Regions from separate parts of the Paenibacillus sp. EPM92 genome, predicted to be linked through region 1. Evidence: a T-box and tRNA genes for the amino acid it is inferred to sense, from the RefSeq annotation. Region 1 holds a T-box; the other holds one or more tRNA genes.
The links. The T-box of region 1 lies ahead of JMF85_RS10840 (valine--tRNA ligase). A T-box ahead of a tRNA ligase gene usually reads a tRNA of that ligase, here a tRNA-Val.
Positions count from the first base shown of each region.

Region 2: it has a tRNA-Val gene. The T-box ahead of JMF85_RS10840 (valine--tRNA ligase) is inferred to sense a tRNA for this amino acid. The anticodon was not compared.

Region 1 is NZ_BCPS01000054.1:121,183-131,840, forward strand. Features, by position in the region: gene hemE (uroporphyrinogen decarboxylase) at 1-562, shown strand, start outside; gene hemH (ferrochelatase) at 564-1,505, shown strand; gene hemG (protoporphyrinogen oxidase) at 1,510-2,955, shown strand; gene hemL (glutamate-1-semialdehyde 2,1-aminomutase) at 3,093-4,394, shown strand; gene JMF85_RS10820 (phosphodiester glycosidase family protein) at 4,580-6,172, opposite strand; gene JMF85_RS10825 (hypothetical protein) at 6,372-6,530, shown strand; gene JMF85_RS10830 (RluA family pseudouridine synthase) at 6,527-7,402, shown strand; gene JMF85_RS10835 (LysM peptidoglycan-binding domain-containing protein) at 7,520-8,650, shown strand; T-box leader at 8,823-9,098, shown strand; gene JMF85_RS10840 (valine--tRNA ligase) at 9,252-10,658, shown strand, end outside.
Region 2 is NZ_BCPS01000066.1:76,609-87,266, reverse strand. Features, by position in the region: gene JMF85_RS14325 (aminotransferase class I/II-fold pyridoxal phosphate-dependent enzyme) at 1-632, shown strand, start outside; gene JMF85_RS14320 (Cof-type HAD-IIB family hydrolase) at 697-1,539, opposite strand; gene JMF85_RS14315 (DUF1885 family protein) at 1,687-2,106, shown strand; gene JMF85_RS14310 (DUF1292 domain-containing protein) at 2,163-2,450, opposite strand; gene JMF85_RS14305 (stalk domain-containing protein) at 2,551-3,165, opposite strand; gene JMF85_RS14300 (MBL fold metallo-hydrolase) at 3,387-4,124, shown strand; gene JMF85_RS14295 (DUF3892 domain-containing protein) at 4,239-4,472, shown strand; gene JMF85_RS14290 (ATP-binding protein) at 4,623-6,257, shown strand; gene JMF85_RS14285 (divergent PAP2 family protein) at 6,226-6,741, opposite strand; gene JMF85_RS14280 (DUF1811 family protein) at 6,823-7,116, opposite strand; gene JMF85_RS14275 (hypothetical protein) at 7,293-7,520, shown strand; gene JMF85_RS14270 (PilZ domain-containing protein) at 7,626-8,057, shown strand; gene JMF85_RS14265 (hypothetical protein) at 8,054-8,992, opposite strand; tRNA gene JMF85_RS14260 (tRNA-Val) at 9,216-9,288, shown strand; partial or broken gene JMF85_RS14255 (bile acid:sodium symporter family protein) at 9,697-10,634, shown strand.

The DNA of each region.
Region 1 (10,658 bases):
AGTGTGGTTCCAGCTGATGGATAAGCTTGGGGACATGGTCATCACGTATTTGAAGGCGCACGTCGCCTCCGGGGCTAAAGCGTTCCAGTTGTTCGACAGCTGGGTGGGCGCGTTGTCGCCGGTCGACTTTCAAACGTACGTGCTGCCGACGATCAAGCGTATTTTCGATGAACTCAGCCACCTCGATCAGCCGAAAATTTATTTCCCCGGCGTCAGCTCGGGCGAACTGCTGCCCACGCTCCAGGGTGTCCAAGCCGACGTGATCGGACTCGATTGGCGGGTTTCGATTCCTGAAGGGCGGCGGCGGTTAGGCAGCCGTTATGCGGTGCAGGGCAATCTCGATCCATACGTGCTGACGGCGCCGATGAGCGTCATTCAAGAGCAGACGAAAGCCATTATCGATGCGGGCATTGAAGAGCCGGGCTACGTGTTTAATCTGGGACACGGCTTGTTCCCGGAGGCGTCGCTCGAGAAACTGAAGGAATTGACCGACTTTATTCATGCGTATTCCAGTCGAGCGATTCAACAACGCGGCACATTGAAGCAGGAAAGCGGTGTATAAGATGAGCGAGAACCGGATTCAACGAATCGGCGTGCTGGTGATGTCTTACGGAACGCCCGAGAGCATCGATCAGATCGAAGCGTATTATACGCATATTCGCCGGGGCCATGCGCCGACGCCCGAACAGCTGCAGGATTTGAAGGATCGTTACGAAGCGATCGTCGGCGGCGTATTCCCTCTGCGCGAGAACACCGACAATCAGGTGAAGGCGCTGGAAGCGCGTTTGAACGAAAAATATCCGAACATCACGTTCGTCTGTTACCAAGGGCTCAAGCATGCGTCGCCTTTCATCGAAGACGGCGTAGAGCGGATGGTGCAAGACGGCATTACGGAAGCGGTGGGCGTCGTACTGGCGCCGCATTATTCCGCGATGAGCGTCGGCGGTTACATCAAGCGGGCGCAGGAGAAAGCGGGTGAGCTCGGCTTGAACATCGCGTTCGTGCGCAGCTATCATCTGCATCCGAAGCTGATTGAAGCGCTGGCGCTGCGGGTGGAGGAAGCGTTGGCCCGTTTTGAGGTGCCGAAGGAGCGGGTGCAGGTGCTGTTTACCGCGCACAGCTTGCCTGAGAAAATACTGGAAATGAAGGACCCTTACCCGGAGCAGCTGCTCGAGACGTCGAGGGCGATTGCGGACAGAACCGGCATTACGCAGTGGCAATTCGGCTGGCAAAGCGCAGGCCAAACCGGCGTACCGTGGCTCGGACCGGACATTTTGGATGTCTTGCGTTCGATCAAGCAGGAAGAACGCGCGCAGCATGTGCTCGTATGTCCGGTCGGCTTCGTGTCCGACCATTTGGAGGTCTTGTACGACCTTGACATCGAAGCGCAAAAAGTAGCGCGGGAGCTCGGCATTCAGCTGGAGCGGACGCGTTCGCTCAATACCGATCCGCTATATATGGAGACCTTGAGCGACGTCGTGTACGCCCTCGCCCGGAAGGACTGACACCATGGACACCAAACCGCATGTGGTCGTCATCGGCGGCGGGATTACCGGACTAAGCGCCGCTTATTATTTAAAGAAGCAGATGGAAGAGACCGGGCAGGCTTGCCGGATTACCGTCATGGAGAAGAGCGACAGATTCGGCGGCAAGATCAGCACGCTTCGGCGGGACGGCTTCGTCATCGAGAAGGGGCCGGATTCCTTTCTCGCCCGCAAGCCCGCGCTGGTCGAGCTGGCGCGCGAGCTGGGACTCGAGGATCAATTAACGGGAACGAATCCGAATGCGAAAAAGACATACATTTTATCGCGGGGCAAGCTGCACCGGATGCCACCGGGCTTAATGCTCGGCATTCCGACTGAAATTATGCCGTTTATGCGGACCGGCCTGCTTTCGCCCGCAGCTAAAGCGCGTGCGGCGCTTGACCTGGTGCTGCCCAAACGGACGGCGGACGAAGACGAATCGCTCGGCCACTTCCTGGAACGCAGGCTCGGCTCCGAGGTGCTTTCGCAAATCGCCGAGCCGCTGCTGGCCGGTATTTATGCCGGGAACACGTATGATTTGAGCGTGAAGGCGACGTTCCCTCAATTTCATAGCATCGAGCAAAAACACCGCAGCCTGATTCTCGGGATGATGAAAAACCGGAAAGAAGGCGGCGAGGAAAGCCGGACGCTGCCGGAATCGGCGCGGAATACGACGTTCCTCACCTTCAGAGAAGGATTGGAGACGATCGTACACGGTTTGTTGGATGCGCTGGACAACGTGCGTTTCGTGAAACAATGCGGCATTGCCAAACTCGAGAAAGCGGCGGACGGACGCGGTTACCGGCTGACCCGCGAGGACGGCGAGATTGAGGAGGCCGACGGCGTCATCCTGACGCTCCCGGCTTACGCCGCCGCCGATCTGCTGGCGGCTTCGAAACCGGAAGCGCAGGAGCTGCGGAAGGTCGACTATGTATCGGTCGGCAACGTCATCCTTGCTTATGATGAGAAGGATATGAAGCGGGAGCTGGACGGATCCGGCTTCGTCGTGCCGCGCAGGGAAGGGCGCTTCATCACGGCCTGCACCTGGACCTCGAAGAAATGGCTGCACACCGCTCCTGACGGCAAAGCGCTGCTGCGCTGTTATGTCGGCCGCTCGGGCGACGACCGCTGGCTGCACATGTCCGAGGACGAAGTCGTCCGGGCGGTGCGCCAGGATCTGAAGGCGACGATGGGCATTACGGCCGAGCCGTTATTCACGGAGCTGACGCCGCTGATGCACTCGATGCCGCAATACCCGGTCGGCCATCTGGATCGGATTCGCCGTATACGCGAAGGATTAGCGAAGCGGATGCCGGAGGTGCTGATTACGGGAGCCGCGTTCCACGGCGTCGGTCTTCCCGATTGCGTGAAGCAGGGCAAAGAATCGGCGCTGGAGCTTTCCCGGCTGCTTAAAGAAAAAAGCCCGGTGTGAGTACCGGGCTTATCCGCGAAGTTTGGCCAAATCCAATAGGATATCGTTCCCTGCGAGCGCGAGAATTTGCTTTTCTTGAAAATCCCGGCTCGGTTTTTCTTCGTTTTCAAGCATATTCTAGTAAAGGTGTGGATGGAATGAACGAACCGCAACAACGCTTCGCAGCGCGCTCCGCGACAGCTTTTGAGGAAGCGAAACAAGTTATCCCCGGCGGAGTCAACAGCCCCGTCCGCGCATTTAAATCAGTTGGATTGACCCCCCTCTTCATGAAAAAAGGGGCCGGCTCCCGCGTTACCGATATCGACGATAACGAATTTATCGATTATATCGGCTCTTGGGGACCGCTCATTCTCGGTCATGCGAAGCCCGAAGTCGTCGAAGCGATTAAACGGGCGGCGGAGCTCGGCACGAGCTTCGGCGCGCCGACCGAGCTGGAAACGGAAATGGCCAAGCTGGTGGCGGCGCGTATCCCGTCCATTGACCTGGTGCGCATGGTCAGCTCCGGTACCGAAGCCACGATGAGCGCGCTGCGGCTTGCGCGCGGTTATACCGGGCGCAGCAAGATCGTGAAATTCGAAGGCTGTTATCACGGCCATGCCGATTCGCTCTTGATCAAGGCGGGCTCCGGCGTTGCGACGCTTGGTTTACCCGATAGTCCGGGCGTACCGGAGAGCATTGCCGCGAATACGATTACGCTGCCGTACAACAACCTGGAGGCCGTCCGGTTGGCGTTCGAGCGATTCGGGGACGAGATCGCCGCGGTGATCGTTGAGCCGATTGCCGGTAATATGGGGGTCGTGCCGCCTGCACCGGGCTTCTTGGAAGGGCTGCGTGAGGTCACAAAGGCGAAGGGCAGCCTGCTTATTTTCGATGAAGTGATGACGGGCTTCCGCGTCGGCTTGAACAGCGCTCAAGGGCTGTTCGGCATAACGCCGGATTTGACCTGTTTGGGCAAGGTGATCGGCGGCGGACTACCGGTTGGCGCTTACGGGGGCAAGCGGGAGATTATGGAGCAGATCGCTCCGGCAGGGCCGATTTATCAGGCAGGCACGCTGTCGGGCAATCCGCTGGCGATGGCGGCGGGTTATACGACGCTGAAGCTGCTGGGCGAGCCGGGCGTGTACGAACAGCTCGAGCGCCGTTCCGCACGGCTGGAGGAAGGCTTCGCCGCGAATGCGCGCGAGCTTGGCGTGCCGCTGACCATCAACCGGGTAGGCTCGATGGTATGTCCGTTCTTCACGGACCAACCGGTGACCGACTACGAGACGGCCAAACGATCCGACTTGCAGCGGTTCAACCGTTATTTTGCCGCGATGCTCGATTTAGGCGTCAGTCTTCCGCCGTCGCAGTTCGAGGGCATGTTCGTTTCGACCGCTCACAGCGAGGAAGATATTGAAGCGACGATCGAAGCGCAGCGCGAGGCTTTGAAGCGGTTATAGTCGCAAAGCGGAGACTCGCGGTTAACGGAACCAGGAGGCGCTGAAGTCCTTGAGTGGGGAAAGCGCAAGAGGCCGGAGCGAGCTTCCCGGCTCCCGCCCGGGCTTCGCAGCTATAGGTTCGAACAAACGAAAGCCCATCCGGCGCAGGTCCGGATGGGCTTTGCTTTGCTGTTATGTATCGTACTTTATGGCGTCTTAATAGGCTCTGCAGCCGTTGCTGCCGGTGCAGGCGTCGCTGCCGGCGTTGTTGCGGCGTCGCCGGCTTCCACCGGCTTGGTCGCTGTCCCGCCGCCGTCGGGCGTGATTGGCTTAGCCGCCGAAGGCGCGGGCGTCGAGTCCGTTGACGGGGCAGCGCCGGCGCCTGCGGGCTTAGGCGCCGTACCGCTCCCGCCGGGCTCCGTACCCGTCTGGCCCTGCGTGCCTGCGGGCTTCGCCGGCTCGCCGCCAGAGCCCGCAGCGCCCGTGCCAGAGCCGTTTCCGGCCGAGCCGGTACCGCCGCCGCCAGCTGCCGGCTCCTTGCCGCTTGGCGCCGTCCCCGGCTTTGCCTCGCCGGACGTCCCGCTGCTCGCCGGGGCTTTGCCGCTCGTATCGGGCTTGGCCGGTTCCGTCTTCGGCGCAGGCGCAGGCGGCTTCGTTTCCGTCGCCGGTTTGGGGGTCGTCGTCTGGCCCTTCGCCCGCTTCTCCGCCTGCTCGCGCAAGAAGTCGGGATGGTCGTGCGACCCGCCCGCATCAATCTTGTCGATGCCGTCCCAGACGCGCGTCGCTTGCACCGAATCGGGATCGTCGTAGACGAGGAACGCTGAAGGAAGCCGGCGTTCGCCGTAACGGCTGGAAGGCTTCGTGACGAGCTGACCGTCGACTACAAGCTCTGAGGAGGCCCCTCCGTCCAGATTGCCTGCGATAACGGCGCCTTCCGCCAGCAGCAAATCCTGCACTTCCTTCAAGGTGGCGCCGACGCTGTGCTTTTGACGTCCGTCTATAACGACGAAGATAACCGTTCCGTCGGCACGCTGCCCGACGGCGGTACGCGGCGCGCGGCCCCAGCCGCCGTCGCCGCTCGTGATCATCGGCTTGCCGTTAGCGATCAGCCGCGGATAGAACGAAACCGCTTCGGATACGCCCATATCGCGCAATTCGAAGGCGTCGTATTTCCCGACGACCAGATGGCCTTCCTTCGTAAAGCCGACGATGTGCTGCGGGATCGAGCCGTCCTGATCGGTAAAGATGATGTCTCCGCCGGAGATGATCATGCCGAGTGCGGCAAAACCGTTGCCCAAGCCTTCCGGATCGTCGAAGGCGCCGCCGTTTAAGCCGGCCACAGCGCCCGTACGGTTAACCATGGACGTGATTCGTTCGCCTTCGCCGGGCTTGTTCGGGGTCATGATCTTGATCGTCGTCGGATCGTAGACATACATTTTTTTACCTTTCCAGAGCGGGCCGGAAATATCTTCGACTTTGATCAATTCATCGATGGAACGCGCTTTCCCGCTTTTTTTGCGAACGGAGACGAGCCCCAGATTTTGCTTCTCCAAGGACGCCAATTCGATATCGTCCTGCATCTTCTTCACTAGCAAATCGCGTCGTTCCGCGCCCACGAAAATCCAGGCCCAACTGCGGTGCTGCGTCGTAATGACGGTCTGTGCCATCCATTCGCGCACTTTTCCGCCAGGCGGTGTCAGGAACAAAAAGCTGGAGGTCAAAAAAGTGAGCAGCGCGATATAAAACAACGTTCTTTTCATCAAACTCCACTGTTGGATCGCTTGCAAGCTGCCTTTCAATATATTCCTCTCCTAATAACAGGCTTAATGCCGTATTCTATCTATGAATCTACAATATTCTATCATATCAAGGCTGCATTTAACAGCAATTGCTAGAGTTAGATGAAGGCACAATTGGCAGTGTAACCGCTTTGATAATGGGAACCGGTTTGGTAAAATAAGCTTCGGTATCTATTTATCGAGGACGGGAGCTGCACATGTGTTAAAAAAATACAGTTTTTACGGAATCACGCTGGACATGCTGCTCGTATTCGGCATATTCGGGCTGCTGCTTGCACTTATCGTCGGTTACGCCTTCCTGGAACAGCGGCGCAGGAGCAAACCGCGAAGAGTCCGCGGCGGGGAGGACTCGGCATGAGCGGATTGCGCAGACAAGGAGAATGGCTCGAATGGCGTGCGGCCGGCGATATCCAGGGCAGGGAGCAGGCGAGGCAGCTCGCTTCGGCTTTGATAGGTGAGAAGTGGAGCCGCACCTTGCTGCATAACGGCGGCTTGCTGTGGCAGGGCAGCCGGCTGCGGCTGCGGTTATTTCCCGAGGAGCCGAACGTTCAAGCGGACGAGTGGACGGATATCGAGTTCTTGTATGAAGACGATTTTTGCTTCGTGGCGGATAAGCCTGCCGGGATGAAGGTACACCCGACAGCGGAAGGCGAGAAGGGGACGCTGCTGCAAGCGGCAGCCTCCAGGCTTGCCGCCGAGGGGCAGCTCTGCCGTCCGCGGCATATTCACCGGTTGGACGAAGACACGACCGGTCCGGTGCTGTTTGCCAAGTACGACTGGGTGCAGACGATTCTTGACGCCCGGATGCGCGAGAAAAGCATCGGCCGCACGTACGTCGCCTTCGTCCAAGGCAGGCTTGCGAAAGCGAAGGGCCGGATCGACGCGCCGATCGGCCGCGACCGGCATCACCCGACACGTCGCCGGGTTTCCCCGACAGGCGAGTCAGCCGTCACCTTATATGAACGGCTGGAAACGTATCCGGACGCTGCGCTCGTGCGGTTGACGCTCGAAACGGGGCGGACGCACCAAATTCGCGTGCACCTGAGTCATTTGGGTCACCCGTTGATCGGAGACGCGTTGTACGGCGGGCGGCGGGATGCCATCGGCCGTCAAGCGCTGCACGGGGAAGCGCTGGTTTTTCCGCATCCTTTTACGAATGAGCCCGTGGCGGTTTCATCGCCTTGGCCTGCCGATTTCGGCGCACTGCAAGAACGGTTGAAAAATTTGTAGTCATGCTGCTCCTCCCGAACCCATATACATGTTGTAGAGGTTGTTATATGACAATGCGGTCTAGTATCTTACTTTTCTTACGGGAAAAGGAAGTCATACGAAAGGGAGGACTTAACCTTGGCAACTGATCAAAACGGATTGCGATTCGATATTTACGAGCGTGTACATTTAAGTGAGGGCGTGCTCGGCATTAAGGAGCTGGAGAGCGTCGAGCTTGTCCCGCATATTCAAGTGTTGTCTCAAGGAGAACAAGCCGTTCTGCGCGGCAATCTGCTCTTGACCGGCGCCTATGTGGATGAACAAGGCCGCGAGGCGCAAACGCTGGAGCATCTGATCCCGGTCGAAATTACGCTGCCGATGAACCGTGTGCAACGCGTTGAAGATATCGCGGTGGAAATCGAAAACTTCGACGTCGATCTGCTGTCCGAGCGGAGCTTGAATATTACCGGCGTGTTATCGTTAAACGGTCTGGAAGTGTTCTCTTCTTCCGAAGGCGAGCGGTCCTGGAGCGAGAAGGAAGAAGAGGTCGTCTTCGTACATGAAGCCCGGGTTCCACAGCGTGAGGCTGCGGCTGAACCATGGGCTGAAGAACAGGCAGAAAGAGTTGCGGAGCGGGAGCCATCGATTCTTCACTCTTCCGCAGCGGAGCCTGCAAGTCCGTTTACGTCCCGTCAAGAGGAGCGGCAGAACGGATGGACGCCGGAGGAACCCCGAACGGAGGCGTCCGAGAAAGCGTCCGTGCAGAGCGTAGCGGCTGCTGAGCCTGCGCTTGCGCCCGAGTCTGCCCAACTTGAGCAACTTGAGCAACATGAGCAACCTGCGCAACCTGCGGAGGAAAAGAAAGATGTGAAAGTGGGCTTCGGCATCAAGGGCTCGTCCGCCGTCGAGCCGTCTCCGGCCCCGGCACAACCGGCAAGCGGCAAGCCGTTCGGATTCACTTCGCTCGTTCAGTACGCGGCGTCGAAGTCGGAAGCGCGCGAAGCGGAAGAGGCTGCAGCCGCAGCCGCCGCAGCCGCAGCCGCAGCCGCGCAAAGCCAGGCCGACGAGAAGGTGGAGTGGAAAAACCTGCTCCCGGGCAGGCAGGGGCAGCAGGAGTTCCGGAAGCTGCGGCTGGTGATCGTGCAGAAGGAAGAAACGCTCGAAACCATTGCCAAAAAATACAATGTGAGTCCGCGGGAAATCGCGCTTCATAACCGGCTCGGCGATAGCGAGCTGGCCGCCGGACAAATCGTATATATCCCGAAATAACGGCGCGCGCCCAAAACAATGCGTCCGGACAGCCTGAAGCAGGCTTGTCCGGGCGTTTTTTTGGTTATACTGATCGGATGGAGGTTCGCGGCCCGGAAAGTGGATGGTATTAAACACGGCCTCGTATTGACTCTGCCGTTGCGATTGTTTATCATAATACGCATAAGATGCTGTAATAACGTGGAAAGGGAATAGTAGGCAGCAAGCCCTTCAGAGAGCGGAACCGGCACCACGCTGAGAGGTTTCCCGCAGGATGCGTACCTGTCGAAGTCGCCCCGGAGTTGCCGAATTGAAAGCCATGCGGCTTAGATTCGGCCGGTCACAGCCGTTATCTGTTTAAGCGCCGTATGGGCGGCTTTCATCCCGATGGAATGCGGGTATCCCGCGCTCCTGCAGGCTCATGCGGAATAAAGGTGGTACCACGGATGCGAAAGCCTTCGTCCTTTACGGGCGAGAGGCTTTTTTTGGTTGATAGAAGGCATCAACCTTGACGAAGGCGCGTTTCCTTGCCGGACAAGGAAAGCGTGGCCGTTAATCGCGGCTTCAAGCCGTAAGCTTGCCGATACAGCGAACAGTAACCAGTTGGAGGAGAGAAAAGGTTATGGAAGAAACGAAACCAGCGGCACCGGAAACGTCGATGCCGACCACGTACGATCCGAAGGAAAGTGAGAAGAAATGGTACGATTATTGGCTGCAGGGCGGGTATTTCAAAGCCGGCCAACGGCCGGACGCCAAGCCTTACAGCATCGTCATACCGCCGCCGAACGTGACGGGGATGCTGCATATCGGACACGCGCTGGATAACACGCTGCAGGACATTGTCATCCGGGCCAAACGGATGCAGGGCTACGATGCGCTCTGGCTCCCGGGCACCGACCACGCGGGAATCGCGACGCAGACGAGAGTGGAGCAGAAGCTTCGCGAGGAAGGCCTGTCCCGATACGATCTCGGACGCGAGAAGTTTCTCGAGAAAGTGTGGGAGTGGAAGGAGCATTATGCCGGCACGATCCGTGAACAATGGGCCAAAATGGGCCTGTCGCTCGATTACTCCAGGGAACGGTTTACTTTGGACGAAGGGCTTTCCAAGGCGGTTCGCGAAGTATTCGTCCGTCTCTATGAGAAAGGTTTAATCTACCGCGGCAAATATATTATCAACTGGGATCCGGCGGCCCGTACGGCGCTGTCGGACATCGAAGTCGAATATAAGGAAGTTCAAGGCGCGTTGTACCACCTGAAATATCCGGTCAAAGACAGCGGAGAATTCATCGTCGTCGCGACGACTCGCCCGGAGACGATGCTCGGCGATACGGCGGTAGCGGTGCATCCGGAGGATGAGCGCTATCGGCACTTGATCGGCAAGACGCTTGTCTTGCCGATTATCGGCCGCGAAATTCCGATCGTCGGCGACGAGTACGTCGAGAAAGAGTTCGGAAGCGGCGCCGTAAAAATTACGCCGGCGCACGATCCGAACGACTTCGAGGTGGGCAACCGCCACAGCTTGCCGCAGGTGCTCGTGATGGACGAGTCCGGCAAGATGAATGAGAACGCGGGCAAATATCAAGGGCTGGACCGTTTCGAATGCCGCAAGCAGATCGTGGCGGACATGAAGGAGCTCGGCGTGCTGATCAAGATCGAGGAGCACGTGCATCAGGTCGGACACAGCGAGCGCAGCGGTGCCGTCGTAGAGCCGTATTTGTCGACGCAGTGGTTCGTGAAGATGAAGCCGCTGGCCGAACGCGCCGTCGAAGCGCAGAAGTCCGGGCAAGGCGTCAACTACGTGCCGGACCGTTTCGAGAAAATTTATTTGCACTGGATCGAGAATGTCCGCGACTGGTGTATTTCCCGTCAGCTGTGGTGGGGTCACCGGATTCCGGCCTGGTATTGCGGCGACTGTAAAGAATTGATTGTCGCGCGCGAAGATGTCACGGTTTGTCCGCATTGCGGCGGCACGCATATGAAGCAGGACGAGGATGTGCTCGATACGTGGTTCAGTTCGGCGTTGTGGCCG
Region 2 (10,658 bases), on a different contig from region 1:
GCGAAGCGATGGCGGACCGCGCCATTGAGCTTGCGGAGTACGCGCGCAATCAAATCAACGAGATTCCGGGACTTTCCTGCTTCGGCCGGGAAATTTTGGGCAGTGAAGCAACCTTCGACTGCGATCCGACCAAAGTCAATATTCATGTCCGTCACCTGGGCATTACCGGCTACGACGCCGAAAACTGGCTGCGCGAGCAGTACAACATCGAAGTCGAGCTCAGCGACATGTACAATATCCTGTGCCTGGTGACGCCGGGCGATACCCAGGAGAACATCGACACGCTGCTTGCGGCGCTGCGCCGCTTGTCGGCCGAGAATTACAACATCCGGCAAGCTAACGAGCTGGTGATCAAAATTCCAAAGATTCCGCAGCTGACCCTTTCGCCCCGCGACGCCTTCTACGGCGATACGGAGCTTATTCCGTTCAAGGAGTCGGCCGATCGGATCATCGCCGAGTTCATTTACGTGTACCCGCCGGGTATCCCGATCTTGCTGCCGGGGGAAGTCATTTCGCAGGATTTGATCGACTATATCACCGAGCATATCGAGGTCGGTCTTCCCGTTAAAGGTCCCGAGGACCGCAGCATCGAATTCGTCAAAGTGATCGTGGAAACCCCTGCTATTTTCTAAAGACCAGGTCAAAAACGCTTGCCTTCGGTTGATCCGCGGCAAGCGTTTTTTTATGGTTACAGCCTTACGATCGAGCTTCCGCTTCGGCCTGCGCTTCGAGCCATTCGATCACATCGGCCACCGCATGCTCCTGGTGATGCTTCCCCTTCCGGTTCGCCGCTTCAATAAGCAGCGGGTGCGCGTTCTCAACCGCAACGCCGATCCCTGCCCTGCGGATCATTTCCAAGTCGTTCAAATGGTCGCCGATCGCCACGCATCGTTCCATCGCTATCCCTATTTTATCCGTTAACAGCTCCAATGCGTGGCCTTTAGTCGCCCCTCTGGCCAGCATCTCAAAATATCGGTCGTCGGATCGCACCCATTCGATCTGCGCAGCTTCGGTCAGCCGAACGATCGCCTCGCTCGTCTGATCGAGCCGCTCCGGCTCCCAAGCGAATAATACTTTCAGCCAATCCGGCGGCACCTTCGTCACATCGTCGATCGGCTGGTACGGAAACCGCTCGATTTGTCGATGCCGCGCCGTCCACTCATTCTCGCGCAGCACATACGGGTAAGGCTCCCCCTGCACATAAATTTCCGCGCCGATGCCGGGGAACGCCTCAACGACTTGCTGCAGCGCCGCTTTCCCCGCATCCGGCAGCTTGGACTGCCAAATCGCTTCCTCCCGGCTATAATCGTAGATAACCGCTCCGTTATATAAAATCGCGGGCGTGTTGACCGGGAGCTGCTTGACGAAATAACCCGCCGGTTCGACAATACGCCCCGTCGCTACCGTAAACAATCCGCCTTGGGCGACGAAACGCTCAATGGCGGCCAAGTTTTCTTTACTGATTTCCTTCTGCGCATTCAGCAGCGTTCCGTCCATATCCGTGACGAGCAAATAACCTTCAAACCTCTTCCTATCCACGGGAAATCCCTCTCTGTTCTTTGTTTACGCGGCGACTTTCGCTCACGTCACAAGTATTGTATTTGGTTTTTCTTAATGCTATGATGATCATGGTGCATGACAAAAGTCAAATCGTTCCAGTTCATTAAGTAGGCAGGTGCATGGGTCATGGCGCAAAGCGCATATATCAAATTCGTGGAAGGCTCGTCCATTTCCTCGTTAACTCTGGATGAGCTCAAGCAGCAGCTGGAGCATTACCGGGAGCAGCTTGCACTGACCGGCAAACAGCTCGGCTGGGAGTACGACGATGCCGGATTTCCGTATACGATCGAATCAAAACCGGAAGCCGAAGGCAAATGGTTTTTTTTGAAAGGGACCAACCCCCTCTACAAATATATCGTGATGGGCGTCGGAACCGAGAAAAACGGCGATGCCGAACGACACTTCGTACAGATGGTGCTGCCGGATGGCTGCACCCACGGTGACAAATCCAAGGGCAATGAATTCAGCAAATACTTGGGCAAGCTGTGGAAAGCCGAACTGCAATTGTTTAACGGACGTACGATGTACTTCAACCCTCGCAAATGATGGACCGAACGAAAAACCCTTCTTGCTGACAAGAAGGGTTTTTCGTTCAAGATTTATTATTCTTGCTCTTCAACGATCTCGTTGTAAATCGCAACAACGCGATCCCATTCCTCTTCGTCTTCGATACTGGCAAGGAACGCCTCGCCGTTCTCTTCTTCAATTCGGAATATAACACCGTCGGCTTCCATATCATTGCGATCGAGAAGTACCGCATAAGCCTGTTCTTTGGCTTCAAAGGTGTACACCATTACCATCTCATGTTCGACACCGTCTTGGTCCGTCACGATAAAAATCTCATCCTCGTGATCATGGTCGCAGGAAGCGTCATGAATGTGATCGCTCATGGGAAGACCTCATTTCTTCATTGTATTGATTGCTCCCACGTATCGTACCACGCATTCGGATCCCAAGTCAATGAACAAGGCATGTCCAAAACCGCCATATTTATTCGGATAGAATCGCTTTCTCGGAGACGACCACGTAGTCGCTGTCCGCATTCGGTTTGATCGAGAATCGAACGGTATACTGGCCGGCTTCAGTGAACGTCACGTTAAACGGCCACGTGTACCAAAAGCTGCTCTTCTGTCCGTCCACCACTTCTTCGCGCGCCTTCACCTGTTCGCCGCCCGGCGATACGATGGAAATGCGGAAGGAGTAAATGGACGTATCCAGGTTGTCAATTTGTGAAAAAACCGCAAAATCAAGGCGATCGCCTTTCTTCACGCCGCCGAAAGGCTGCTTGATGGAATAATCGTCTTCCACCTTCTTGGCGACAAACATATGTACATTGGGCTTGTAAACCGAGACGGTACGGCTGCCGTTATCCCATTTCACAATCGATTGAAGCGTGTCAGACAAGATCCGGGCAGGAACGACGGCGCTTCCTTTCATTAAAAAAGAGGGTGTCTCGTCCGAACCAAACGACCTCTCCTTGTCATTTACCATCAATCTCACTTTCGAATACCCTTCAAAATCTCCCCACATGGAACTGGCGAAAGCTCCTGCCGTACCGAACAAAGAAAGCGAGAGCACCATCGTCAGTAATCGCGGTACCTTCATTGCAAGTAACCTCCATCGTTATTGTGCATTTGCTAAGTTATACTCTACAGACCGGCAAGAGTTGCGGAGATTGTGCCAAATTTATTAATAGTCAAGAACCGACAGCCAAACCGTTAAATTTAAGCAAAATGTGACGAAACTATCTTGAATCCGTATTGAAAAGCGTGATAGATTATAGAAAATATCGGCTGCAACGCCAAAAGCTGAGCGGAGGAACGTCATTGAGCCTGCAACTGCAAATGATAGGCACAGGAAGCGCGTTTGCCAAAACATTCTATAATAATAATGCGCTGATTTATTTGAACGACTTCACGTTATTGATCGATTGCGGCTACACCGCACCAAGAGCCTTGTTTGAGCTTGGCATCTCGCTCGATCAAATCGATGCGGTCCTGATCACGCATATCCATGCCGATCATGTCGGCGGCCTCGAAGAACTCGCTTTTCAATGCTTGTATACGTTCAAGCGGCGAATCAAGCTTCTCGTCCCCTTCTCTATCGAGCATATGTTGTGGGATCACTCCCTCCGCGGAGGTCTTGAGAACAAAGACGAGGGCATTTCGAGCTTGAACGATTATTTCGATGTCATTCCGCTTGCCGAGAACACGCCGATCTCCATTCGTCCGGACTTGACCGTCCGGCTGCTTCCGACCGATCATATTCGCGGGAAGAAAAGCTATTCGCTGCTTCTGAACGATCGTCTGTTCTACAGCGCGGACGCCAGGTTCGACCTTGAGCTGCTGATGAGCTTGCACATCAAGGGTTGCGATCATTTTCTGCATGACTGCCAGCTGCATTCGCCGGGTCACGTCCACGCCAGTTTGGAGGAGCTGCTCACGCTGCCGGTCGACTTGCAGCAGAAAACCTGGCTGATGCATTATTCCGATCAAATGCCAGATTATATAGGGAAAACGGGACATATGAGATTTATCGAACCGTTCAAGCGTTATACGTTCTAAGCGATAAACGAACCGCGCCAGCGTATCGGTTTGCTTCGCTCCGGGCATGTCCTCCCCTTTTTCGGCATAATTTCCCTCTGGTTGAAGCATCCTAGTCATAAGGAGGCGATATAGATGGAAGAACCCACTCAACACGTCGTAGCTGTTCGCAAGAACGGCGACGGCGATATCGTAGAAATGAAATTGTCCTCGGGCCAGGTCGTCGATTACGAGGAAGCCCAGTACATGGCCAAGAACGGGCAAATCTCGGGCGTCAACGTTTTCCGGGGCCGCGACGGAGACGAGCATCTGCGTTCGAACGCTGACGGAGACCCGACCAACAACCTGGACAACTTGCCCGGCTTCTAACTACTGGACAACCGCGACAAGCCGAATTTTTCTCGGCTTGTCATTTTTTTACTTGAATTTTGACAGCGCTTAGAAGGATTTCATCGAATTATACAGAATTTCAATTAATACGAACAAAATCTGCGAAAATTTGGGAGTTGGAGTACCGCAATGAAAGGTAATGCGATCTTCCTGATTTACTCGATTCTTGTATGCACTTGGTCGATCGGCTACGGGCTAACGGCAAGCATCCCACTGCTAATCCTGGTAACGCTGCTGTACATGCTGACCTTCTTCATAAAACGTCCTTATTACGGAAACACTTCCATTCAGTTATTGTTATTGGTCGCTCTACATGCCATCAGCGCGACAAGCTGGTGTCTTCCGCTTTACTTGCTGCACATGAGCCAGATGTATTATCGGGTCTCGAAATTTTCGACAGCGCTTCTCTTCAACGTCGCCTTGATGGGAGCTTACGTAATCGTCTCGTTAACCTACCGACCGCTCATTGCTGCCCATTTGACGGATATCGCTTTTCAAGCGGTCAGCTGTCTCATTTTGGCTTATATATTCGGAAGGCTCATTAAGGAAATGGAGCTGCAGAAGCAGCTGCTGGCCTACGAGAAGAAACATCTCAGCACGCATGACCCGTTGACTGGCCTTTATAATTTCCAGGAATTTCACCATCAAATGGAAATGATCGTTAAACAGAAGAAACCGATCGTTCTTGTGCTTGCCGACTGTAAAGACTTGAAGTCACTCAATACGACGAACGGATTTCAAGGAGTCAACGACATTTTGAAGGAAGCGGCCCAGCTGCTGCGCATCATGTTCCCCGAAAGTTCATTAATCAGCCGTTACGGCGGCGATGAATTCGCGATCGTGATGGAATATACCAATACCCGCCAAACGATCAATACGATTACACAATTGCTCGCTTCGGAATTTCCGAAATTGACCGGTATCGAAATTAACTTCGGGATGGCCTGCTATCCGCAAGACGGCTTGAATAAGGACGATTTGATGTCCTTCGCTGAACATCATCTCTATATGATGAAACGGGAAAGCTGGCTAAAGCGCGAGGAGCATATGCTGCGAAGCGAGAAGCTGCGCGTAGTGGGCGAGTTAGCGTCCGGGATGGCGCACGAAATTCGCAATCCTCTGACGACGATCAAAGGCTTCTTGCAGTTATCCAAAGCGGGGAATTACAACGTGGAGCCGTGGTACGATTTAATTATGGACGAAATAACCCGGATGAGCATGCTGACGGCGGAGTTTTTGCAATTTTCCAAGCCCCATGTTACCCAATACCGCGTACAATCGATCCGAAGCTGCATCGAGCGGGTCATCTCGCTGCTCGACTCGGAAACGACCAGGTTGGGACATCAGATTCACTTCGAATATGATCCAATGGATATTCGCATGCTAATGGATCAGGACAAAATGCTGCAGCTGCTGCTCAACTTAATGAAGAACGCGCTCGAAGCCATGGTGGATCAGGGAGACATCTTTATTCGGCTGTATAAGCAGCAAAATTACGCAGTCATCGAAATTGCCGATACTGGCAAAGGGATCCCCGAGGCCGAGCTGGACAAAATATTCATTCCGTTCTATACCACCAAAGATTCAGGCACGGGCCTCGGGCTTTCCATCTGTCATAAAATTGTACAGGATCATGACGGTACGATTGAGGTTGAGAGTTTGATCGGGACGGGAACAAAGTTTACCATTACGCTGCCGACCGCGGAAACGGATGAGCCGCGAAACCCCCAAGCTAACGTAGAGCTGACCACCATTTCCGTGTGAACGCCAGCCCTGCCGTGAAGGGATTTCGGCTAGGCTCGCTTACATAACTAAGAAAACCGATAACGGCTCCCAATACAGCACCCCCCAGCACTTCCGCAGGCATATGACCGAGGCGCTCTTCCAATTCGGCATCACGTCTTCGGTGGGCATGATGGGGGTGTTCTTGCGTCAGCTTGAATACCGTATCTTCGAGCTCGTTCACTTCCATTGCGATCAGGCCGGCCTGGCGGCGAATGCCCATCGCATCGAACATCACAATCAAGCTCAGCAGGGTTGCCAGAGCGAACGAATCGCTGCTAAAGCCCTTCTTCAATCCGAGATAGCTGGCAAGTGATACGACCCCTGCCGCATGTGAGCTTGGCATGCCTCCCGTCCGAAACAAATCCGACCAAGACCAGCTCCTGCGTTCCTGCAAATGCGCAGGTATTTTCAACAGCTGCGCCGCTCCAACCCCTACAATGGACGTCCATAACGCCCGGTTCATACGCATCACCTCTTCACTAGGATGAGACGCGACGTATCTTTCTATGCGAACGAAAGCCGTGAATAAATCGGCAGACCGTAGTTAAAACCGTGTAAGCATTGAAATCGGAAAACTTGCCTCCGGATCGTTATCCAGTTTGCCCCAAGCCATAATTCCGTTGACATACGCCACTTCAAAAGGCAGCTGGATCCCCTCGACCTTGTATAAACCAGGCGGAAAGTCAGCCGGATTCAACAGGTACGCCTGTGCCGTATACAGCTTACGTTCGGCAACCGCACGTTGACTGGGGAATTCGGCGTTCTCCTTTTCAGATTGAATCCAGCGGATTTCTTCCAGCAGTTCTTCTCTACTCATCTGGCTGTATAATTTTTTCATTTGGCATATCCCCTCCGAAAGACCCAAGACATTTATCCTGAATCCCATTCATTGTGTCGAAGCTTTGTCTATTCATCGCTCATCCTGTCAAGCCATGTAACAAAGTATTTATCGAAAATAACGAAGCAAAGTGGTATAATAAGTTACCCGATAGAAGGAAGGAGGAATTTGAAGTTATGAATACGGAATTGTTATTTATGAACCAAAAAATTCCGGTTAGCTTTATTTCCAGCGATCAAAAAGCGATACCGCAACTGATCAACATATTGGAGCGCAATTCATCCCATTCCTCGGCTGCCGGCACCTCGGACTTTAATCAAATCGATCGAATTGAAATTATCGGAAACAACGCCGTTTTGCATAAGAAGCATGTGAATCAATGTATCGAATTGCCGCTCTATTAGAGCGGCTTTTTACTGCTTAAGACGGATATTCATGGACAAGCACGCTACGATATACTAGAGGAGTCGATAGTAACTATATTTTTATTTGCAAAGGAATGTCTGCTTATGAGCACGAATAACAAGCGAAATTTCTTTCGCCTAACGTTTACAGTTCCGCTCGGCGCCGATGTGAAAATCTTCGGAATGGGCGATTTAGATCCGGAAACCAAGCTATATAAAGCCGCGCTTGTCGATTTAAGCGCAGGAGGCGCACGCTTCTTTACTCAGGCGCCCTTACCGGATAAGCCCGGTCTGCTGACCGAACTCCGGTTTATGTGTCTGGGCCATGAATACCGGCCGTACGGCCCGATCGTGCGCTCCATTTTGCCGGAGCCCGGCCATTATGAGTACTGCATCCAATTTTCCTTGGACGACACCGACACATCGGCGTTAACCAGGATGTTAAATCAGCTTGCAATCAAGCTCCGCCGAACCCCTAACGTACCTGGCTGCAGTTTCCTGACTCCGGAGGAAACGGCGGAATTTGAGCATTTTTAGCGTGCTTTACCGGATAAACCGACTGTCAAATACCGTTTCCCCGAATCCGCGTGCCCGATCCAACTGCGAAACAGCAGCTGGTCGGGTTTTAGTTTGTCATGAAGCTCCTTGAGCCCCAACACAGCGGCTTCCAGCCCGTACTTGCCAAACGCCTCGAACAGGAAGCGCGTCCGTTCCTCGTCCGTCCTATCCTCGTACAATTCGTCCGCGATCCACTTCCGCTCCTCATCCAGAACAATCATATCGGTCCACATCGCCACCCGTCCATCCGGCTTCACCAACGACAGCAGCAGCCTGTTGTACCCTGTGATCAATGAGTTTCGCAAGTAGGCAAGCGCTTCTAAGATGGAGCGAATATCCGCTTCGTTGTACCGGTCCATGTAACCATGGAACTGCAGCAGCGCATCCGGATAAAACAACGGCGTATGTACACCCGAAGACATGACAAACGAGAACGATTTCTTGAGGTGCGGCACGACCTCGTGGCGGTTAACCTGGAAGCTGGCATCGCGCAAAAATCCGGCGATGTCCGCGGCCGACGACTCATTCAGCAGCAGTTCCTCAAATTTTTCATAGAACGAAATTTGATCCAGGCACGTATAATCGACTCGCGTCAATGATCGAAGCCGGCTCTGTGCCAATCCCCCCGTCTTGTCCAGCCATTCCTCCAGCATATTATCTTCCGTATCGAGCACGGTCACTTGTTGAAAATGCACCGCCAGCCCCGGCAAATCCACATCACCGTGATTCCCCGCTCCAAGCACTACCGCTTTCTCGGGCTTCGCCAGCAGACTGATGGAGTCCTCCACCAAACGGCGCACATGGTAACGATGAGTTCCGTACTCGTGCTCTCCCCAGTCCAAGCTTTCGTTCTCGATTGCCGCAGTATCTCCGCCGCCGAACTGCGACTGCATCATCCATGGCAAATCCTTCATGATTGTCCCCTCTTTCGTTGGCCATACTCCTCGTTCATATTATAACATACCGCTCTTTGAGAAAATACGACAGGAGACCTGTAAGCCATATGCTTTAATCGAGGCCTAATCCTAAACGTTCTAAAAAAATGGGGATGACGTGTTGACAAAATATTAAGATCTTGATAATATAATAATCGTCCCCTTGAGAGACACGAAAGAAAAAGGAAATAACTTTATCCATGACTTGTTAGCTCAGCTGGGAGAGCACCATCTTGACAGGGTGGGGGTCAGTGGTTCGAGCCCACTACAGGTCATACGGAAAAACCCTTGTGTAGCAAGGGTTTTTTGCTTTTTATCGAACTTCATTCATTCTTTATTTGGACAAGCTGGGGGCTATTTGGGGGCCGAATATATGTAAATGTATTTAAATTAATTATAGACCAGCTCTGAAACGTTCCTTGTCTGAATTATTTTGGGCATTAATGGAGATTGTCATGGAAGGTACGATAAATATTGAACTCAATAAGGGATCAAGTCGCATGTTCCGAAGGCCTCTCCAGATAAGAACGTCATCTGTCTGCCCGCGTCGCCCCTTGCTGGACATACATTGTAATATAAGCCCACACCACCCGTGCGGGCCTATTTATTTCATTGTCATTTGAATCTTACCGTAGTAAAATGACTATTTGTTAACAGCATGAATAAATAGGAGAGAGAACAGCATGAACGCAGTAGAAAAAGTCAGCAATTTTGTAGGTAAAACGTTTTCGCTTTGGGTTATCTTGTTTGCATGTCTAGGATTCTTTGCTCCACATCTGTTCACCGGCTACAAATCCTTGATTTCACCGCTTCTCGGCATCGTCATGTTCGGTATGGGGCTCACGCTTTCCGCTGCCGACTTTCGCGAAGTGTTTCGCCGGCCTAAGGATGTCGCCATCGGTGTCATCGGACACTACCTGATCATGCCTTCCATCGCCTATTTGTTGGCCATCGGCTTGAACCTTCCTCCGGAAATTGCGGTTGGCGTCATCTTGGTCGGCTGCTGCCCGAGCGGTACCGCCTCCAACGTCATGACGTTGCCAAGGGCGATGTAGCGCTTGGCGTATCGATCGCTTCGGTTTCTACGATCATCGCGCCATTTGCCACTCCCGCCTTGATCTCGCTTTTGGCCGGCAAATGGATGGATATTAATGCGAAGTCTTTATTTATGGACATCTTGCAGGTCGTCATTTTACCGATCGTGCTGGGCATTATTGCGAAAGCTATATTCCGCAAGCAAGCCGAAGCCAGCGTCAAAGCGCTGCCGCTCATTTCCACGATTGCGATCGTGCTCATTGTCGCCATCGTCGTAGGCTTGAACCAGCCGAAAATCATGTCCAACGGACTGCTCATTTTCGCGGCTGTCATCCTCCACAATTTGCTTGGCTACCTGCTCGGTTATTTCTTTGCCAAGCTGTTCGGCATGGATTTGGCCAAGCGTAAGGCAGTTACTCTGGAAACAGGGATGCAGAACTCGGGTCTGGGAGCTGCTTTGGCTGCCGCACATTTCAGCCCGCTGGCAGCTGTGCCTAGCGCCTTGTTCAGCGTGTGGCACAACTTGTCGGGTTCGATGCTGGCCACCTGGTTTGCGAGAAGAACTGAAGATAAGAACAAGCAGTAGCCCGCCTCATCAAGCATCGCGCCA